DNA from 4 places in the Aneurinibacillus baijiui genome. Region 2 is predicted to be linked to each of the others. Evidence: riboswitches for the same ligand, from Rfam matches in the RefSeq annotation. Region 2 holds a riboswitch; each other region holds the start of a gene.
The links. A riboswitch is a leader RNA that binds a small molecule or an ion and turns the genes downstream of it on or off. The one in region 2 is predicted to bind cyclic di-AMP.
Positions count from the first base shown of each region.

Region 1: it holds a riboswitch for cyclic di-AMP, as region 2 does, so the genes downstream of both, AB3351_RS07245 (hypothetical protein) here and AB3351_RS12055 (C40 family peptidase) in region 2, are expected to answer to the same signal.
Region 3: it holds a riboswitch for cyclic di-AMP, as region 2 does, so the genes downstream of both, AB3351_RS21200 (potassium-transporting ATPase subunit F) here and AB3351_RS12055 (C40 family peptidase) in region 2, are expected to answer to the same signal.
Region 4: it holds a riboswitch for cyclic di-AMP, as region 2 does, so the genes downstream of both, AB3351_RS15645 (C40 family peptidase) here and AB3351_RS12055 (C40 family peptidase) in region 2, are expected to answer to the same signal.

Region 1 is NZ_JBFTXJ020000003.1:169,216-173,956, reverse strand. Features, by position in the region: gene AB3351_RS07255 (DUF1444 family protein) at 1-8, opposite strand, end outside; gene AB3351_RS07250 (hypothetical protein) at 52-1,224, opposite strand; cyclic di-AMP (ydaO/yuaA leader) riboswitch at 1,394-1,522, shown strand; gene AB3351_RS07245 (hypothetical protein) at 1,526-1,879, shown strand; gene AB3351_RS07240 (DUF948 domain-containing protein) at 1,977-2,426, shown strand; gene yhfH (protein YhfH) at 2,696-2,836, shown strand; gene AB3351_RS07230 (hypothetical protein) at 2,965-3,183, shown strand; T-box leader at 3,235-3,462, shown strand; gene trpS (tryptophan--tRNA ligase) at 3,513-4,496, shown strand; gene AB3351_RS07220 (enoyl-CoA hydratase-related protein) at 4,554-4,741, opposite strand, start outside.
Region 2 is NZ_JBFTXJ020000005.1:224,673-229,413, forward strand. Features, by position in the region: gene AB3351_RS12040 (YheC/YheD family endospore coat-associated protein) at 1-1,185, shown strand, start outside; gene AB3351_RS12045 (GNAT family N-acetyltransferase) at 1,172-1,636, shown strand; gene AB3351_RS12050 (YheC/YheD family endospore coat-associated protein) at 1,633-2,724, shown strand; cyclic di-AMP (ydaO/yuaA leader) riboswitch at 2,872-3,016, shown strand; gene AB3351_RS12055 (C40 family peptidase) at 3,023-3,550, shown strand; gene AB3351_RS12060 (hypothetical protein) at 3,607-4,257, opposite strand; gene nhaC (Na+/H+ antiporter NhaC) at 4,445-4,741, shown strand, end outside.
Region 3 is NZ_JBFTXJ020000017.1:44,388-49,128, reverse strand. Features, by position in the region: gene AB3351_RS21210 (Na-translocating system protein MpsC family protein) at 1-97, opposite strand, end outside; cyclic di-AMP (ydaO/yuaA leader) riboswitch at 219-374, opposite strand; gene AB3351_RS21205 (alpha/beta hydrolase) at 519-1,283, opposite strand; cyclic di-AMP (ydaO/yuaA leader) riboswitch at 1,470-1,615, shown strand; gene AB3351_RS21200 (potassium-transporting ATPase subunit F) at 2,073-2,168, shown strand; gene kdpA (potassium-transporting ATPase subunit KdpA) at 2,200-3,879, shown strand; gene kdpB (potassium-transporting ATPase subunit KdpB) at 3,892-4,741, shown strand, end outside.
Region 4 is NZ_JBFTXJ020000008.1:118,444-123,184, reverse strand. Features, by position in the region: gene AB3351_RS15655 (AbrB family transcriptional regulator) at 3-1,109, shown strand; gene AB3351_RS15650 (DUF3891 family protein) at 1,136-1,903, shown strand; cyclic di-AMP (ydaO/yuaA leader) riboswitch at 2,131-2,263, shown strand; gene AB3351_RS15645 (C40 family peptidase) at 2,271-2,735, shown strand; gene AB3351_RS15640 (GlsB/YeaQ/YmgE family stress response membrane protein) at 2,953-3,210, shown strand; gene yunB (sporulation protein YunB) at 3,329-4,078, shown strand; gene AB3351_RS15630 (NupC/NupG family nucleoside CNT transporter) at 4,359-4,741, shown strand, end outside.

The sequences.
Region 1 (4,741 bases), on a different contig from region 2:
TCTTCCATACTATCTCGTCCTTACTATTCATAGTAATGTAGGCGCCAGCTTTTATGACTGGAATAGCTTCTGTTCAAATTCATTAATTACCTGATATGGACTCTCTCCGCTTCGCTCAGCCAGTTGGGAGAGTGCACCACGAATGAACTGGATGAATTCTTCCAACTCTTGTTCATTATAGACTACTTGATCCCCTTCCATGTGTGCAGTTACCACCATGGAAGTAACGAACTGTGTCATTGGCACGTACTCGTCATTTAAGAAATAAAAGACATACGGGTATTGTTCAACCAGGCGGCTGGCCCAGGCATTTACAGCTTCATCCTGCATTACATCTTCAAGTTCACCTGAAAACCCGTAAAAAGAAAATACCAATCCACCTTTTTTCTCCCGGATTTTCGCGCCATCAGATAAAATACCATCGAAGAAAGCTACAAGCTTCGTAATATCTTCACGCTCAACTTCCTCACGCGATATCTGGACAGGCGTAATATAAGAAAAATCTTCTTCTATATATTCCTCAGCCGCTTCTTCATCATCAGTTTCGTACCCTTCCTCTGCCAATCGCTGCGACATGGTAGCCAACCAGCGTTCAAACGTTACTAAATCTTCCTCTCCAAGCGGCCATTCGATCGCTTCAGCAAATGCTCCCGCAATCCGACGGGCATCCCAATTCAAAGCTTCGCACGTATCATAAATCATCACCAGGCGACTCTGAACAAACGACTGCTGCTTCTCTGGATACGAAGGTAGGGTATATGTGCGGTAAATGCGCGCCGTCTCTTCATCTGTCCAATCAAAAAAAGCGGTCGCATCATATGTCTCCCGTTCGGCCCCTTCGATATATTTTCCGATTCGCTTGCCGAAGAATTCGTCCGTCTCTTCTAGAAGTTCCGGCGAAAGCCGAAGTTGTAGGCATCCCCTGTGACAATACCCCTGTTCGGCTTCTTCCAATATGTCTTCAACCAGTCGCTTTATCTGCTTATAGTTATGATGTTCAATTTTATCGCGGGTAACCGTATATAGACGCGGCTCTGCTTGCTCCTCATTCCTTACATGGTTGGCTGCATACGGATTTTCTTTAGCGGCAGACTCTCTTCCTGCTTCTTCATCTAACTCCCATACTTCGTCCGTCCATTCGGCTTCATGCTCATCTGTTATCGTTTCACGTTCTTCATTGTTTTTCCGTCCCGCAAACATTCTGCGTAGGAATTGTCGTACCATGATTAACTCCTCCTGTTGCCTTTTCCTACCTATTCGTCATGTTCCCCTTGTTTTCCTATCCTATTGTAATAGTAAAACGAACAAAGGGAAAGCGTCGAAAGCACGTATCTCCTATACGCTAAAAATCTAATTGACAATTCACATCGATGTGCCTTATTATGATTCAATCATGATTCAAATGCCGAATCCAATTGGAGCGGGGGACCCACGTAATAGGGGTGAATCACCTCTGGTGTAGGGCATCCAACCTTATGTCCGAATCCGTCAGCTAACCTCGCAGGCAAAATTAAGGAGAGGAATTATGGTTAGTTTTTTTAGGAGTGTACTGAGAAAAGAAGGCAAGCCAAAAACGCTTGAAGAACTGCAAAAGGATGCAAGAAAGTGTTTAGTGGGGCTGACAGGAAAGAAAGTAACGGTGACCGTAGAGACAAACCAGGAGAAAAAAGAGATCAAAGGAATTTTAAAGAAAGTATCTGCGGAGATCATGGGCAACAAACATCAATGCCTACACTTTTGTCTCGATATCAACACACAAAGCATTGGAACACTTGAAGTTAACTCCGTTCTTGAGAGCGAAGAGAATGTTGTTGTACTGTGTGAACCGGATCATTCACATCCCGGCCACTACAACAAGATCATTACCGTAACGAAATAAATCATGTACACCCCGTCCAACACAGGCCGGGGTGTTTATTTTTTTATAATTGGCGGTAATACACAAATAAATAACTTAAATAAAAGAGGTGACAGTAATGGAGTTAGCAATTACAATCGCGGTCATCGTTATAGCAATCGCTGTAGCTGTGCTCACCGTATACATGGTGCTATTCTTCCGTAATTTAATTCCACTTGTAAAACATGCGGATGAGACGGTTCAGCACGTTCAAGGTAATGTTGACCGCCTTATGGCAAGTGTCGATGTCTCTTTAGGAGAGATGAACCGCATTTCAAGCGATATTGCAGTGAAAATGGATAAGCTTGACAGCAGCTTTGAAGCTGTAGATTCAATCGGACGCGGCTTGACAATTGCCTCAGAAACCGTCCAAGAAAAGATGGTGAAGAAAGATACTAGCTGGGCGGACAAAATTTCTGAACTTGCAGCCGCTGGCTTCAGCCTTTATCAAGGTGTTAATAAGTTACGCCAACAAAAAGCAGTGGCACAGCCTTCCTCACGATCCGGACAGCCGCCTGCCCGAATGTAACTATAAACAAACCATAAAAAAGCTTTGCCTCTCATGGGCAAAGCTTTTTTACATTGTGTGTAATACAACAGACAAAAGAATCATTTCATTAACTTTATAAAAATGAAGAAATAAATAAAGTAATGAAAAAATAATAAAAAGAGAAGAATAAGGATGTATAAAGAAGAATAATAGAGCATGTATCTAAAAATGTTTTTATTTATATTACAACAGATAGTTGATTATTGAATGCTGTTATATTACAATTATAAAAAAAGGAGGCGTCAACTATGATTCCAGTATCTGAGTTCTATAACAACCTTCCGAAGAAAACATGTGCTCGTTGCGGATCTGTAATATCTGAGCAAGCTGAATCGTATAAAACGGAGTGTGAAGAGTGCCATACGAATCACGATAACTACCCTGCATAATAGAATAAAGATAGGAAACGTCAATGAAACAATACACTAAATAGCACCTCACCAAAAAAGTTTGGGGAGGTGTTTTGTTTTTTGGGTATATAGAGAAGATAACCTAAATTTCAGAAATGAGGTGCAGCATGTATAATAAAACGGTCAACTCGCTGCAAGCCGACATCCTACTGCAGGTGAAACGCTGGTTTTCTTCTTGGCCACCAAGCTATGAACAACTCGAAGGCTTTATTTATGGTTATCTCCAAAATTGTGACCCCACTTCTCCTATATCAGAAAAAAAGCTTTTTGCGCGAGAATTGGTTCCACGCATTTATGAAGAACTTCATAAACACGATGTTATGTGAACACTTGAAATGCAATAGTGTTTTATATTATGATTATTCTTACCTTGAATACAATAGGCAATGATGAAGAGAAGTAAGCGGAACGAGACGTAATAGAGAGCCGGGGATGGTGGAAGCCCGGTACGCACTCCCCGACTGAATGGACTTCTGAGCTCCCTGTCGAACGAATGAAGCAGCACTAGTAGACAGCGGCGGGTCTCCCTCCGTTATACGGGAATGAAGTGAACTGGCTGCATATGCCGGTTAATTAGGGTGGTACCACGGCTCCTCGTCCCTTGCGGATGTGGGGTCTTTTTTATTTATTTTTACATAGAAGGAGTGATGTACATATGAAACAGATCTTTTCTGGTGTACAACCTAGCGGAAATTTCACATTAGGCAACTACATTGGCGCCATGAAGCGCTTTGTTGACCTACAGACAGAAGGAAACTGCATCTACTCAATCGTTAACCTTCACTCGCTTACCGTGCCTAAAGAAGCCAAAGAACTGCATGACTATACGATGCAGTTAGCCGCCATGTATTTAAGCATTGGAATCGACCCGCAAAAATCGATTTTATTCATCCAATCGCAAGTACCTGAGCATGCAGAGCTTGGATGGTTAATGCAGTGTACGGGATACATCGGGGAATTAGAACGCATGACACAATATAAAGATAAGTCGGCGGGCAAAGAAGTCGTTACCGGCGCTCTTCTTACCTATCCTGCGCTGATGGCTGCCGATATCCTTCTCTATAATACAACGCACGTTCCTGTAGGAGAAGACCAGAAGCAGCACTTAGAATTCACAAGGGATATGGCAATGCGTTTCAATAAGAAGTATGGAGAAACATTCGTAATTCCAGAACCGATGATCCAAGAATTCGGCGGTCGCATTATGTCGCTCGATGATCCAACGAAAAAAATGAGCAAGAGCAATCCAACTGCCGGAAGCTATATTGCTCTGTTAGATGAACCAAATGTGATTGCGAAGAAAATCAAACGAGCTGTCACTGATTCAGAAGGCGTCGTGCGCTACGATAAACAGAATAAACCGGCTGTCAGCAACCTGCTCACTATTTATGCAGCATGCTCTGGCGAATCAATCGATACGATTGTACAGCGTTATGAAGGACGAGGATATGGCGATTTCAAAAAAGATCTGGCCGAAGTCGTTGTCAATGCACTTACACCGATTCAAGATGAGTATACGCGCTGGATGGAAAGCCCAGAACTTGTTGATATCTTAAAAAATGGAGCGGAACAGGCACACGCTATTGCCGCTAAAACAATGGACAGAGTACGTAAAAATATGGGTCTTGTCGCATTCTAGGCAAACTAATGGCAAAAGGCGTGTATGTCCTCGGGATATACACGCCTCTTGCTTTATTTATTCTCCTTTAAACTCAGGCTTACGCTTTTCGCTGAATGCATTCAGCGCTTCTATACGGTCCTGTGTCGGAATGATAACTTCATATGCTTTTGTTTCGATTTTAAGACCGGTCTTTACATCAACTTCCATACCATAATTGATCGCATACTTCGCCTGAATGACAGCTAGCGGTCCGTTCTGCATAA
Region 2 (4,741 bases):
ACGCTGCTTGTCACACATAAGCGGCCTGAGCCTAATGTTATTAGAGCGAAAGTACGCATTCGCAGGCAAAAGAACCGCTTATCGATCGGTCCTTTCATCGGTATCCTTACCGTAGCAGGCGGTGGACTCTTCCGGGGAGTACAGAGCAATTTCATTGATATTATTGAAGCGGGCCGGAAATGGGGCGCATTTGTCTATGTTGTACCCATTGAGAATATCAACTGGCAATCACGTACCGTACAGGGCTATCTCTTCCACAAAAAAGAAAAGAGATGGATTAAGGAACATCTCCCTCTGCCGCATGTTCTATACAATCGCATTCCCAATCGAGCCTACGAGGAAAAGGAGCATGTGAAGGCGGCTCTTGAGCAGCTAAGCGAGCTACGTGACATACGATTATACAATCCACAATTCTTCAACAAACAAAAGCTGTATGCCACACTGCAAAAAGACGCCGACGTAGCGCCGTATCTTCCACAGACCATAACGCTCACAGCAAAAAACGCGCTCTACGAGATGTTGGCAGCCTATCCATTCGTATATGTTAAGCCGGTTCAAGGCATGGCAGGCCAAGGCATTTATCGCATTCAAAAAAGAGCCGAGGGCGGATTTCTTTTAAAATATCAACAGCAGCAAAAGACGATAAGCAAGTCATTTTCTTCAAAAGAAGATATCTGGAAATATATCTCTCCCCGTCTCACACAGCCCTACATCGTACAGCAGGGAATCGATCTGGCGACCTTTGAGAACAAGCTTTTTGATATTCGCCTTCTGGCACAAAAAAACGGGCATGGCGTATGGGACGTAACCGGAATAGGAATCCGGCTAGCCGGTTCCGGTAAAATCACAACACATGTACCATGGGGCGGCTCCGTTCAAGCACCGGAAGACATCCTAATGACCGCATTTCCCCATATCTCACATGAGTTTATGCTTGCATCCGTACGTCACATGGCTCTCAGCATTGCCCGATCCCTAGAAAAAGAATGGCCTACGCTTGGAGAGGTATCGATGGATATCGGAATCGATAAACATGCTAAGATCTGGTTTATCGAGGCCAATGCCAAACCAGGCAAATTCGACGAGCCTCATATCCGCAGGCTGTCCCTTCAACGCATTGTAGAATACGCTCAGCACCAAGCAAATTTTAGCGAGCTCGGAGAGAAGCGGTATGCACGTCCATGAACTTTCTCCAACTATCTTTGGACGTACGCGCGACAAATTCATTCGTTTTGCTCATCATCATGGCAGCCGCCGCATTACAGGGCAGGCAATCCGTTGGCTGCGCGAAGTACCTGAAGATATGTTTATGCAGCAAGGAAATATTATCCTTGCTGCTATTCAAAATAAAAAACTGCTCGGACTTCTCGCCGTCTGCGAGTACGGTATAACAGAATCCTTTCTCATTGTTCACAAAGATGCACGACGTAATGGAGTCGGCAGCTTGTTAACGGCAGAAGGGATCAAGAGAATGGGCAAACTATATGTACGTGTAGCGGCCGACAATGAACCCAGCCTGAAGACTTGTTTTGCCGTTGGCATGGTGGCCTTCGCCTGTTTTCGCGGCGTTACCGATAAACCGACACTCTGGCTTGCAGCGGGAGATTGGAGCAGAGAAGATGTGGGGAGCATATGACTATAGATCAACCGCTTATCGGTGTACTTACACACCGCAACAAGGACTTTATTGCCGGGAAAAATTATCTTACCCGCCTGGCCATCGTTGCCGCAGCCTATCACTGTCAGCTTGTTGCCTACTCTCCGATAGATATAGATGAATCACTCGGTATCGTCAGAGGTTTTTCCTATAACATAAAAGAAAAAATATGGAGAAGAACAAAAACACGCTTACCCGATATCGTATACGATCGCTTTAGCAATATGACACCGGATATATTTAAAAAATATGCCGCGTACCGCAGCGCAAGCCGTCTTACTTACTTAAACAATCGGTTTGCACATAAATGGAATGCGCACCGTTTCTTCCATCGAAATCCAGAGCTTGTACCCTATCTGCCCGATACAGCTCTTATGCAATCAGGTGCGTTGCAACGAATGACTCGCAAACATCCCACTCTCTACATGAAACCTGTCAACGGCTCCGGCGGAAAAGGAATTATGCGTATTCGCCGTACCGGAAACACATTTGAGATGATCGGTCGAGACCGCAGCGGATGCATTATCCGCAATAAGATCGGGAGTCTATCCGCAGCGGAACGCTTCCTAACTTTATGGTGCCAAAAACAAGGGCGTACATTCATCATTCAGCAGGGACTTGATCTTACCCTCCTCCCTGGAAGTATTTGCGACAGCCGGATTCTCGTACAAAAGGATGAAGAAGAGAAGTGGAATGTGACAGGAATGGTTGGCAAGAAATCACCAGAGGCCTTTGTCACATCCAATCTGCAAAGCGGAGGACATGCGATTCCGCTTGAAGAATTACTGGCCTGTCACTTTTCTGCCCATAATACGGAAGAAATTATGAAAGAGATCAAGAATGTTAGTCTTTTGCTGCCCCGGTATATCGAATCAAAGTTCGGTCACTTCATAGAATTTGGTATTGATATTGGGATTGATACAAAAGGCCGTATTTGGATTATTGAGGTGAATACCAAGCCAAACCGGGAACTATTCCGACTCTCTGGTCAAGAGAAGGTATATCTCAGCGCAATCGAAATGCCTATACGTGTTGCCGCCTCTCGTTTGAATGCGATAAAAAAATGATAAGATACTCCTGCATAAATAGCCTTTGTTCTCTGCTTAAGAGAACAAAGGCTTTATATCTTTTGTCACTGATATACATAATGCGGATGGCTTTCCATTTATCACATAATGTTTGGTCTCTATATTTACGTTACCGTATAGACAGCACCAAAAAACAGGCCAAATCCGGACTTCATACGAAACCGGAACGGGGGAACCAGGCATTCTAGGGGTGAAATCACGCACAACGCGTGGTCGGGGAACCTTTCAACCGAACCCGTCAGCTAACCTCGTCGGCTAGAAGAGAGGGAGAAACGAGATGAAAAAAAGAAATAAAGCGTTTACAACCGGAGTGCTTGCAGCAAGCATGTTATTGGGCGGATTGGCTTTTGAACCGGGACAAGCTGAAGCAGCCACTGCGAGCGCGCAGTTTGGACAAACCATCAGCGTAGCAACTGCTGATCGTGTCATCGACAATATTATCAGCACCGGAAAAAGCCTAGAAGGTGTGGCACAATACAGCCATAACTATGTTCCGGGAAAATATATGGATTGCTCACAATTTATGTACTATATCTTCCAAAAGAACAGCATTGATATTCACACGCGTGATGATGATCGCCAAGTAAACCTTGGAAGCTATGTTCCAAAAAGCCAAATCAAAAAAGGGGATCTTATCTTCTATAGCACAAAGGCAGACAAATGGGATATTACACATGTAAGCATGTACATCGGAGACGGTAAAGTTCTTCATATGGCCAATACAAAATCTGATGTCACAATCAGCAATTTGAATAGCTCTTGGCATCAAGATAACTATGTAACGGCACGCCGTATCATTAAATAAGCATCATAAAATAAAAGCGAGGCTGACCCATAAAAAATGGGAAGGCCCCGCTTTATTCAGGTTGCATGTGCATACCGTTGAAAATATCCAATGATGTCTTCTATATTCTCTGTAAGCGTCCAGCCTTTTTGTATCAGGATGTTTCTATGTTCACGATGAAAGGGCTCCGCTTCATCACGAATCGTTCGCTGCCAATCGGATAGCTTTTTGCGTTCTTCTGTAGAAAGACGCTCTTCAATTGCACTGCAAATAAACGAACGACAAATGCTTGTTTTATATTGCGGTGCAAGTCCGCATCCTTTTCCATCGACAAAAAACTGACAAACCGCATATGCCAGACGCTCATCCACCGCTCTATACATTGTGCGCGGAGACTGTCTTAATTGGTCATACCGCTGCGCAGGAGATTTACTCTCCCCTTCTGCTTGCTTATAGAACAGCGGATGGATTGTAGCACCTGCGACGATCTCATACGCGTGTACCACATTCATTGGGTTTTCGTATATTTGTTTCAGGAAAAAATCAGTGGCATCTGCCGCAATCATCTTATAGATCTCAAATAAGGTAAATACAGGCTCATATGCACAGCAGCCAATATGGAGCAGCTCCGGTGAACGCCGCTGAAAATGCGGCTCCGGACAAGCCCGACATACACCCGAAAGCAGTTGCTTGCTTTTCTCATCCCACCATAAAGTATTCTCTTCCATATTCTCATCCTTACTTACTATACTTTCCTAACGGTGTCTTCTTTCTCTTATACTTTATCGTACAAAACCTTCATTGAAAATAATACTTTACAAACAAACTATCAATCCTGTATTCTAATGGGGTTACTTTATTACGGAAAAGCGGACAAGCAGTTATGCAATAAATTTTTTTTGGAGGGAATCGAACGTGCGCGAAGAAACTTCACATCATTTTTTTACCAAAGCCGAAGCATTCGTTACAACGATTATACTGCTTAGCATTATCGGCTTATTTATTATTAAGCTAGAAGCGCCGCCCCATGTTCCGCTTCTACTCTGTACGCTTCTGCTCATCCTCATCGGCTTCCTGAAGAAAGCTTCATGGAAAGAGATGGAGCAGGGAATCATCGACGGCGTGCGACCCGGCCTTATTCCTATTTTTATTTTTCTTCTAATCGGAGCGCTCATCGGTGTCTGGATGGTGAGCGGCACCGTCCCAACAATG
Region 3 (4,741 bases), on a different contig from region 2:
TTGTTTCTTTCGGCCCTTTGCCGAGAATTTCGCGCAAGAATTTAATATAGGCTTCACTGATTGCTGCTTCCATTTTGCTTTTGCTTGACTGCGCCATTCTCTTCCAAAACTCCTTTGTTTTTATCTTTATTTGAAGTACAAAAAAGCCGTACGAAGAGGTCTCTTCATGCGGCTTTTGCTAAGCACAGCAAAGAAGCTGTCATGGTATCACAACAACACCCTCCTCTCTCTACACGCTTACGAGGTTAGCTGACGGATTCGGACGTGAGAGTCGCCCTACTCGGTCTCCCGAGATTCACCCCATACGGCACTGGCTGTACTATGCGCCGCGATTGGTTCCCCCGCTCCCTATTGGGACTCAGCGATCAAGCTGGAAATTTTTATTCAGTTAGCTGAAGTTGAAATCATCTTACGTCCGGCTTGAATCTTTTGTAAAGGAATAAATTTTAAAATATAACAGGCTTTATCAAATTATATCTTCTCTATTCTTATTTTTTCTCGATTTTACGCTCTTTATCTTATTTTTTCATATGCGTGTTATACCATGCACAAGCAGCTTGTTCTAGCTCATCCATGTGTTCGATAAAGCTGTGTGCAGCCCCTTCTATGACCATCAACTCAGAGTTTTTTGGCAAATACATAAGCGCACGACTTGACCGCTCCAGCAGTAGCTTCTCTTCTGCATCGCTCTCATGATTGCCATGGATCAGCAATACCGGACACGCAATCGGCTGCAAGAGGGATGCCTGGTCAATCTTCGCAAAATCATGAAGCATTTGCTGATCAAGCCTAATGATTCTTCGCACCCCTTCTTCCCTGTGTACCGTAATCAAGCCGTACTTTTCTAATTCATACATTTGTTCTTTTGTAAAATAGTCATCCCACTCGTACTGCATTGCGTCGGTTAAGGCGCCGGATAATACCATGGTTACGATATCTCGCGTATAACCTCGAAGACAGATTAAGCTGCCGAGACTATGTCCATATAGTGCAATCCTCTCATATCCTCTTCCTTTGACAAAGTGCATCGCCGCTCGCAAATCATCCACCTGCTTCTCTGCTGTGATGATCTCGTCCTCGCTTTCACCGCAGCCGCTGAAATCAAAGGCAAGCGCAGCATAACCGGCATGGTTAAATGATGCTGCCAGCCGCTCAAACCGTCCTCTTGATATTTTATCTGACATGAATCCATGAGCCATGATAATGATTGATCTTGATTCTGCCGGATATAAGTGTCCGACTAACATTTTATTACGTACATTTGTGAAGACAACTCGCTCCAATACCATCACTCCTTACTACACATACAAGTAAACACGAGAAATTGAAAGAGAAAAAGAGATTGCGTGTGAATATGTTTAATTTTACCGCTTACTTATCCACTATTGTCTAAAAAAAGTGGATTTTCCTTCGTATTTCCCGTTTTATTTTTTAATTCTTCTGCTCGTATAATAAAGCACATACAGCAACTGCATATCTGGCCTAGTTCCGAATCACTCGGAAGCGGAGGACCCAATCTTTTGGGGTTAATCCTTACACTTGTAAGGAGGGATGAGAGTTACTCTTTCGCCATCCTACCCGTCAGCTAACTTCGTCGGCTAAAGCGAGGGAGGTCTAAAGACCGCCTATTTGAGGAGGTTTTTTTGTTGCCGCATTACGGAAACAAAGAACCCCTTCAAGATACTTGCAGGTCTTTTTGTTTTGCCATAATTTCATAGCACTGTTTTGATGAAGAAGAACAGGTGGACAGAGTGTAGGCCCGCACCCGGGGTGATGGGCAGGCATTCCGTAGACCGGTGACGCTTTTTCTCCGACAGATAACCGCAAGCAAGCCATTAGGCCGGCAAGCGTTGGTGTTTCGTTGATCCTTTTCTTGGATTGACTGCACAGCGCTCGTCCCCTGGCTCTCTTTCCCTATGCGGTTCATCGGATAAAAGCGGCATCGGTCTATTTTTTTTGCGGATATGTAGGAGAAAGGGGGCTTTCGTTATGTTTAATGATGTTGTGATCATCGGAGTATTCATATTGTCATTTTTACTTTTCATCGGTTTTACAGAATTCTGTGACCGTACATGAAGGAGGTGAATGAAGTGGGCATGATCCTGCTGATTGCTTTGGCTATGATTTTGTACTTATGCTTTGTTCTTATCAAACCAGAAAAATTTTAATGTGATGTCTTTATATTTAGGAGGCTCGCCAATGAGTACAGGAATTCTTCAGGTAGCTGCTACACTGCTTCTGATCATCCTGCTGGTAAAACCGGCAGGCAGCTATCTCGTTCGCGTATTTGATTATGAAAAAACAACGCTAGACCGAATATTCGGTCCCATCGAACGCCTCTTCTATCGCGTGATGGGTGTTCGTGAGACCGAGACAATGAACTGGAAACAGTATGTAACTGCGATGCTGCTCTCTAACTTCGTTATGGTGCTGCTGATGTATGCCGTACTTCGCCTGCAGAAGTACCTGCCGCTTAATCCAGACGGCATCGACAATATGCCAAGCGCGCTTGCCTTTAATACCGCCGCTTCGTTTATTACCAACACAAACTGGCAGGCCTACAGCGGTGAGAATGGGCTTTCGTATCTATCGCAAATGCTTGCGATCACATTCCCGATGTTTACATCGGCAGCGACCGGTCTGGTCGTGGCAATCGCCTTCATTCGCGGAATCAGCGCACGCCAGATACATCTTGGAAACTTCTATGTGGATCTGGTTCGCTCGCTGTTCCGTGTGTTTCTTCCGCTTTCCCTAATCGTGGCCCTATTTCTCGTATTTCAGGGAGCGCCACAAACACTCGATAGCGCCCAGACAACAACAACCATCGAAGGTGCACAGCAGACGATCACACGCGGCCCGGTCGCTTCGCTTGAATCCATTAAGCATATCGGAACAAACGGCGGGGGCTACTTCGGTATGAACGCCTCCCATCCGTTCGAGAATCCGACGCCGCTGACCAATCTGGTGCATATTCTCTGCATGATGCTTGTACCGACAGCTCTCGTCTATGCCTTTGGTGTCATGATCAAAAACAAGCGCCAGGGTTGGACGGTATTCGCCACCATGGCAATCCTGTTTCTTATGATGCTCTCTGTCGTCTTTCTTTCGGAATACAAAGGGACACCGGCCCTGGATGCACTAGGCATCTCCGGCAACATGGAAGGCAAGGAGGTACGATTTGGTTATTCCCAATCCGCGCTGTTCACGACGGTAACGACAGCGGCCACAACGGGATCTGTCAACAACATGCATGACTCTCTTACACCGCTGGGCGGGCTGGTGCCACTTGCTCAGATGATGCTTAACAACGTCTTTGGCGGTGACGGTGTCGGCCTATTAAACGGATTGCTGTACGTTATTCTGACGGTCTTTATCTGCGGATTAATGGTCGGTCGTACGCCAGAATTTCTTGGCAAGAAAATCGAAGGCAAGGAAATCAAGCTGGCTTCCATCGCACTGCTCGCTCATCCGGTCATTATTCTGGTGCCGACCGCTATCGCGTTCCTGCGGCCTGAATCCATGGCCTCAATCCTTAACCCCGGCTCGCACGGCATCTCTGAAGTGCTGTATGCTTTTACATCTGGAGCCGCAAATAACGGATCGGCATTTGCAGGTCTTAGTGCGAATACGAACTTTTACAATATGGCAATCGGGCTTGTCATGCTGTTTGGTCGCTACATCTCGATCGTGGCTCTGCTGGCGATTGCAGGCTCACTGGCCGCCAAGCGTCTGGTTCCGGCAACAGCCGGGACATTTCGGACCGATTCAGCACTGTTTACGTTTATTCTGTTGGTAATGATTCTTGTGATCGGCGCACTTACCTTCTTCCCTGCTCTTGCGCTCGGGCCGATCGCAGAACATTTGAGCATGTGGAAATAAGGAGGATGCTATATGGGGAGTAAGCAGAAAAAAATGCTCACAAGTGAGCTTGTCACGCAGGCAATCGTTGACTCATTTAAAAAGTTACATCCATTTGTGATGATCAAAAACCCTGTCATGTTTATCGTCGAAGTGGGTACATTCATTACGCTCATTCTTTCGTTTGCACCGGATGCATTCGGTGCAAGCACGGTAAGCCGCGGGTACAATGTTTCCGTTTTTCTCATTCTCTTGTTTACTGTGCTGTTTGCTAATTTTGCGGAAGCATTGGCGGAAGGCCGAGGCAAGGCACAGGCGGATACGCTGCGCAAAACCAAAGCAGATACGATGGCTAAGTTGCTGCAAAAAGATGGCAGCACCAAGGAAGTAGCATCGACCGAGCTTCGCAAAGGAGACATCGTCCGAGTTGATACCGGAGATTTGATCCCTTCGGACGGCGAAATCATCGAGGGTCTCGCCTCCATTGACGAATCGGCCATCACTGGGGAATCCGCCCCGGTGATTAAGGAAGCCGGCGGCGATTTTTCTTCTGTTACCGGCGGTACACGCGTCGTCTCCGACTATATTATCGTAAAAGTGACGACGGACCCCGGTGAATCGTTCCTTGATCGCATGATCTCACTTGTCGAAGGCGCTTCGCGTCAGAAGACACCGAATGAAATCGCACTGACCACACTGCTTGCTGTGCTGACCCTTATCTTTCTTATCGTCATTATTACGCTTGTACCATTGGCTAACTACCTACATGTACAGCTTGATGTTGCGACGTTAATCGCTTTGCTTGTCTGCCTCATTCCGACGACAATCGGCGGCTTATTGTCCGCGATTGGCATTGCCGGTATGAATCGCGTGACACAATTCA
Region 4 (4,741 bases), on a different contig from region 2:
AAATGGAAACGATAAAAAAACATGCGGCTGCGTTAGAGACTGCGGGTGTAGGTATTGTGGGTGCTTTGCTGTTTTTGCTGCTTCACGTACCGCTTCCGTGGATTCTTGGTCCGGTAGCATCTGTAACGATCTGGCGCTTGCTAACCGGTCGTTCGCTTGTATGGCCGTATTCATTTCGTCAGACGGCCCTTCTTCTTTTAGGATACATGCTGGGTGCTTCGTTTACGCGGGAGACGGCCTTGCAGATCCTCCAGCAGCTTCCATTCATGCTGATCTCAACGGCGCTTACGGTCGGGATCAGTCTGTCGCTCGGCATGATCATTGCCAAGCGTCTTGGAGCGGATATTGCGACAGGGATTTTTGGCAGTGTACCCGGCGGACTCTCACAAATGCTTATCCTAAGTGAGGAGGCGGAAGCAGTCGATGAGACCATGGTAGCCTTTATGCAGACAGTTCGCGTCATGGCCGTTATTTTTCTGGTGCCGTTTCTTACGGTGCATGGTCTTGAGCAGCCGATGGTTTCTAGCGGAGACGGGGGAGGGACGGCGGCAGGAGCAGTCGGCTTCTCCGCTTCATGGGAGCAGTATTTTCTCTATGCCGGTATTGCGCTGCTTGGCATGTGGGGAGGACCGCGCCTTGGTCTTCCTGCGGGCGCTTTGACAGGGCCGCTGCTGAGTACTGCGATCGTATTGGTTGCTATCGGCGGAGAAGCCCCTCCTCTTCCTTCGGCCTTTGTTCTGCTGTCTCAATTTGCGATTGGAGTCCATATCGGCTTACAGATGAAGCCGCAGTCGATTACAAACATGCAGGCTTTAAGTATATATACGGTGCTTAGCAGTATCATTCTTGTTCTTTTTTCCCTTCTGCTCGCATTTTTGCTTACATTGTGGACACCGATGACATTGACGACAGCTTTTTTAAGCACTGCACCGGGCGGAATTGCCGAGATGGGTGTAACGGCGAGTATGGTGCATGCTGATCTATCGATGGTGAGCGGATATCAGCTCTTTCGGGTGTTTTTTGTCATGTTCCTCGTTCCGCCCCTTTTACAGTGGTGGCTGCGGCAGCGTGCGAATGAAAAAAATATGGGTAAAGAGAAGGTAACATAACAGAGTAAAAGCAAAGGAGAGAGAATATGATCGCATATGAACGGGAATATAGCTTTGTCATGTTCACACAGCATGATCACGCGCTCGCTTCTGGAGGGATGGCTGGACACTGGAAGGATGATTATTTTATTGGAAAAGAAAAACGTGAGGAGGTTATCTACGGAATCAGTCAGCATGATCGGGGTTGGATAGATGTAGACGATACGCCATTTTGGTATGATGCTGAGAGGAAGCCGTATACATTTGTAGATTTTCCTTTGGTACCCAAGCTCCCTTTTTACAAAAAAGGTGTAGACGAAATCGAGAAGGAGAGTCCGTATGCGGCACTTTTGTGCAGCATGCACTATGTATCTTTTTTTGATGGTACGTCTGAAGAGGCAGCGCTGGCATATGTGGATAAGGAGCGGGAGAGGCAGCGTCGGCTTCTTGCACAGTTCTCCCTCAATCAAGCAGAAAAAGAGGCGCTGGATTTTCAATTTGATCTTCTTCAATTTTGCGATAACCTTTCCTTGTATGTTTGTATGCAGGAACCCGGCGTAGCAAAAGAAGAAGAAATCAGCTGGTTCCGGAACGGTTTCCCGCAGGCATTCGCTTTTGCAGCAGGTAAGAAAGTGATGGCTCATTGGGCAAATGCTCAGACGGTAGCGCTGCGGCCTTTTCCGTTTGCGGATATATGGGAGATCACAATTCCGTATAAAAATGTCTCCAAGGAGAAGATTAGGCAGGAAGGGATTGCGCGTGCGTATCATGAAACAGCATGGGAGGAACGGCGCATATTATTTACGGATAAATAAAGCCAGGATGGATGCATCCTGGCTTTTAGAAGTTATATCCAAATCGTAAAAAGAAAGATTATTTTTTCGGGTTGCAAAAAAATTCACCTAATTGTGTCTGAAATGTGAACAATTTCTTAAAAATCTTCTCTTTTTCGATAGAATTCGATAAACTTAAACCGTTGTTGTTGGAAAGAGATAGAAACATAGAGAATGATTACTATTGTAGAGGTGGCCAATTAATAGAAAAAGTTTACTTGCCGAATTCACATTATGTGAAGCGGGGGACGATTTACTTCTGGGGTGTATTCGTGTACATACGAAAAGAGACCTTATCCTCTTAACCCGTCAACTAACCTCGTAGGCATGAAGGGAGTAACACTAGACGATGGTAAAAAAGACGATCATGACAGTTGCAATGGCAGGTGCAGTTGCGATAAGCAGCCTCTTTGTGCCTGCTGGAACAGGAGTGGCTTCTGCAGCCAATGAGTCTCTTGTATCCAAAGCAGTAAGTGTATTAGGAACTCCATACAAATGGGGCGGAACGACAAAAAGCGGTTTTGATTGCTCTGGATTCTTAAACTATGTATATAAGAGCGAGAAGATTACGTTACCGCGTACGGCAAACGCAATGTATCAGAGAGGGCAGACGGTTTCCCGCTCACAGCTGCGTACTGGAGATTTGGTGTTCTTTAAGACGTCCCGTCGTGCTCCTATTACACATGCAGGTATGTATTTAGGTGGAGGCCGATTCATTCATTCCTCTAGCAGCCAAGGTGTTTCCATCAGTAACATCAACGATAAGTATTATTGGGGTTCCCGTTATGTGGGAGCCAAGCGTGTTACGAAATAAATAGATAGTAAGATACATACAGACCTACGCTATTAACTCTCAACCGAATTCATTCGGTTGGGGGTTTTTATTTTTTTCCACCATTCGTCCATGATGAAACCAGATTCTTACTTTTATTTTGTTATATGACGAAAATGTGTCAAGAAAAAAAAGGCGGGGTATTACAAAGCATAAGCAATTTTGCATTACGATAAAGACATCTGGAGGGATACACAGTATGAGTTTTCTATGGGCATTAATTGTTGGAGGTATTATCGGTTGGTTGGCTGGAGCCATTGTCGGAAGTGACGTGCCAGGCGGCATTATCGGAAACATTATTGCCGGATTCATCGGTGCATGGATCGGTTCTGCTCTTCTTGGCGACTTTGGTCCGGTGGTAGGCGGATTTGCCATCGTTCCAGCCATTATCGGTGCAGTCGTGCTTGTGTTTATCGCAAGCTTGCTGCTTAAAGGAATGCGCCGTCGCAGCTATTAATAGAAACGAATAGTAGTCAAACTCAAAGCCCGTCGGCAGAACTGCTGGCGGGCTTTTTACGCATGTTCAGTGTTAGCCCTTCACCCTTGGGCATATATTACAAGCAGGGGGTGGCGGTATGAAGCGGAGAAGATTGCGCAATCGCTCAACGCGGGCGCCTATTCCTTCAAAGTTTATGTTTCTCATCTCCTTGCTTATCTTTTTAGGCCTTACCTTTCAAACTTTTTATTATGTGGAGAAAAATATCGAGCCTGTTCTTCATGAAATTGCTCGCGTTCGGGCGGATCAGATAGCGACGAAAGCGATCCATGAAGCAATTAGCAAAAAGCTGATCAAAGAAGTTAGCTTTAAGAACCTGGTAGAGCTAAAAGAAGATAGCCAGGGAAGAGTGCAAGCCGCGCTTTTTAACGGAAATGAATATTCACGAATCGTGCTCGATGCAATTGAAAATGTGTCACATGCTTTAAATGACCTTGAAGCTATGCCGCAGACGCTGCCTATTGGGCAGGCTCTGCACAGCAACTTGCTTGCGCGTATGGGTCCAGATCTCCCCTTGACGCTTGTTCCATTCGGCAATGTGCATGTAGAAATGGATATCAAGATGCAGGAGGCAGGCATTAATATGGTGCTAATTACCGTAGTGATGATTGTGCAGACGAAGGTCAAAATCGTCATTCCCTTTTCGACGGAGCCTGCCTTGGTAGAAGCAGAATACCCAATCTCTAACGCGCTTATTGTGGGGAATGTACCGCAGTTCTACTATGATGGGGAAGGAAGGCCGACCGGCAGCGAAGTGCCAGGGGTGATTCCTCCTTCCATTATTCCACCGATTCAGGCGAATACAGAGGAAAAAGAAATAAAAAAATAGGCGGGAATATGTTTAAGAAAAAAAAGATTCGGGAATAGTAATAATACTAGCATGAGAATTTTTTTCTCTCTCTTTCTCCCCCTATATTGCCACTGCTCTATTAGCAGTGGTCTTTTTTTTGTAGTACGTGCAGTTCAGAGAGAATAAAAAGGGGAAATGACTTTTAAAATGGGTATGAAAAGATGTGAGGCAGGGTAAATGAATGAATGTAGCTGCTAATCCCAGAACGCGATGGTAGAGAACGGATGTTGTCTACATTAATGTGATGAGGTGAGAGAATGTGAATATTTTGTGGGGCTTTTTTGGAATCCTTGTAATATTTGCGATTGCTTTCTTGTTTTCGACGAACCGAAAAGCCATTTCGTGGCGGCCTATCCTAGGCGGATTAGCAATTCAGTTAGTTTTTGCATTTATCGTATTGAAATGGGAAGCAGGAAAGGCAGGACTGCAGCGATTAACTTTGGCGGTAACAGAGATTACGAATTATGCCAATGAAGGGGTGCAGTTTCTTTTTGGCGGACTCTATATAAAGGAGTCGGGGATTAGCTTTGTATTCGCCTTTCAAGTACTGACAGTAATTATTTTCTTCTCCTCTCTCATCTCTGTTCTGTATTACCTGCGGATCATGCAGGCGATCATTAAGGTGATCGGCGGAGCGTTGTC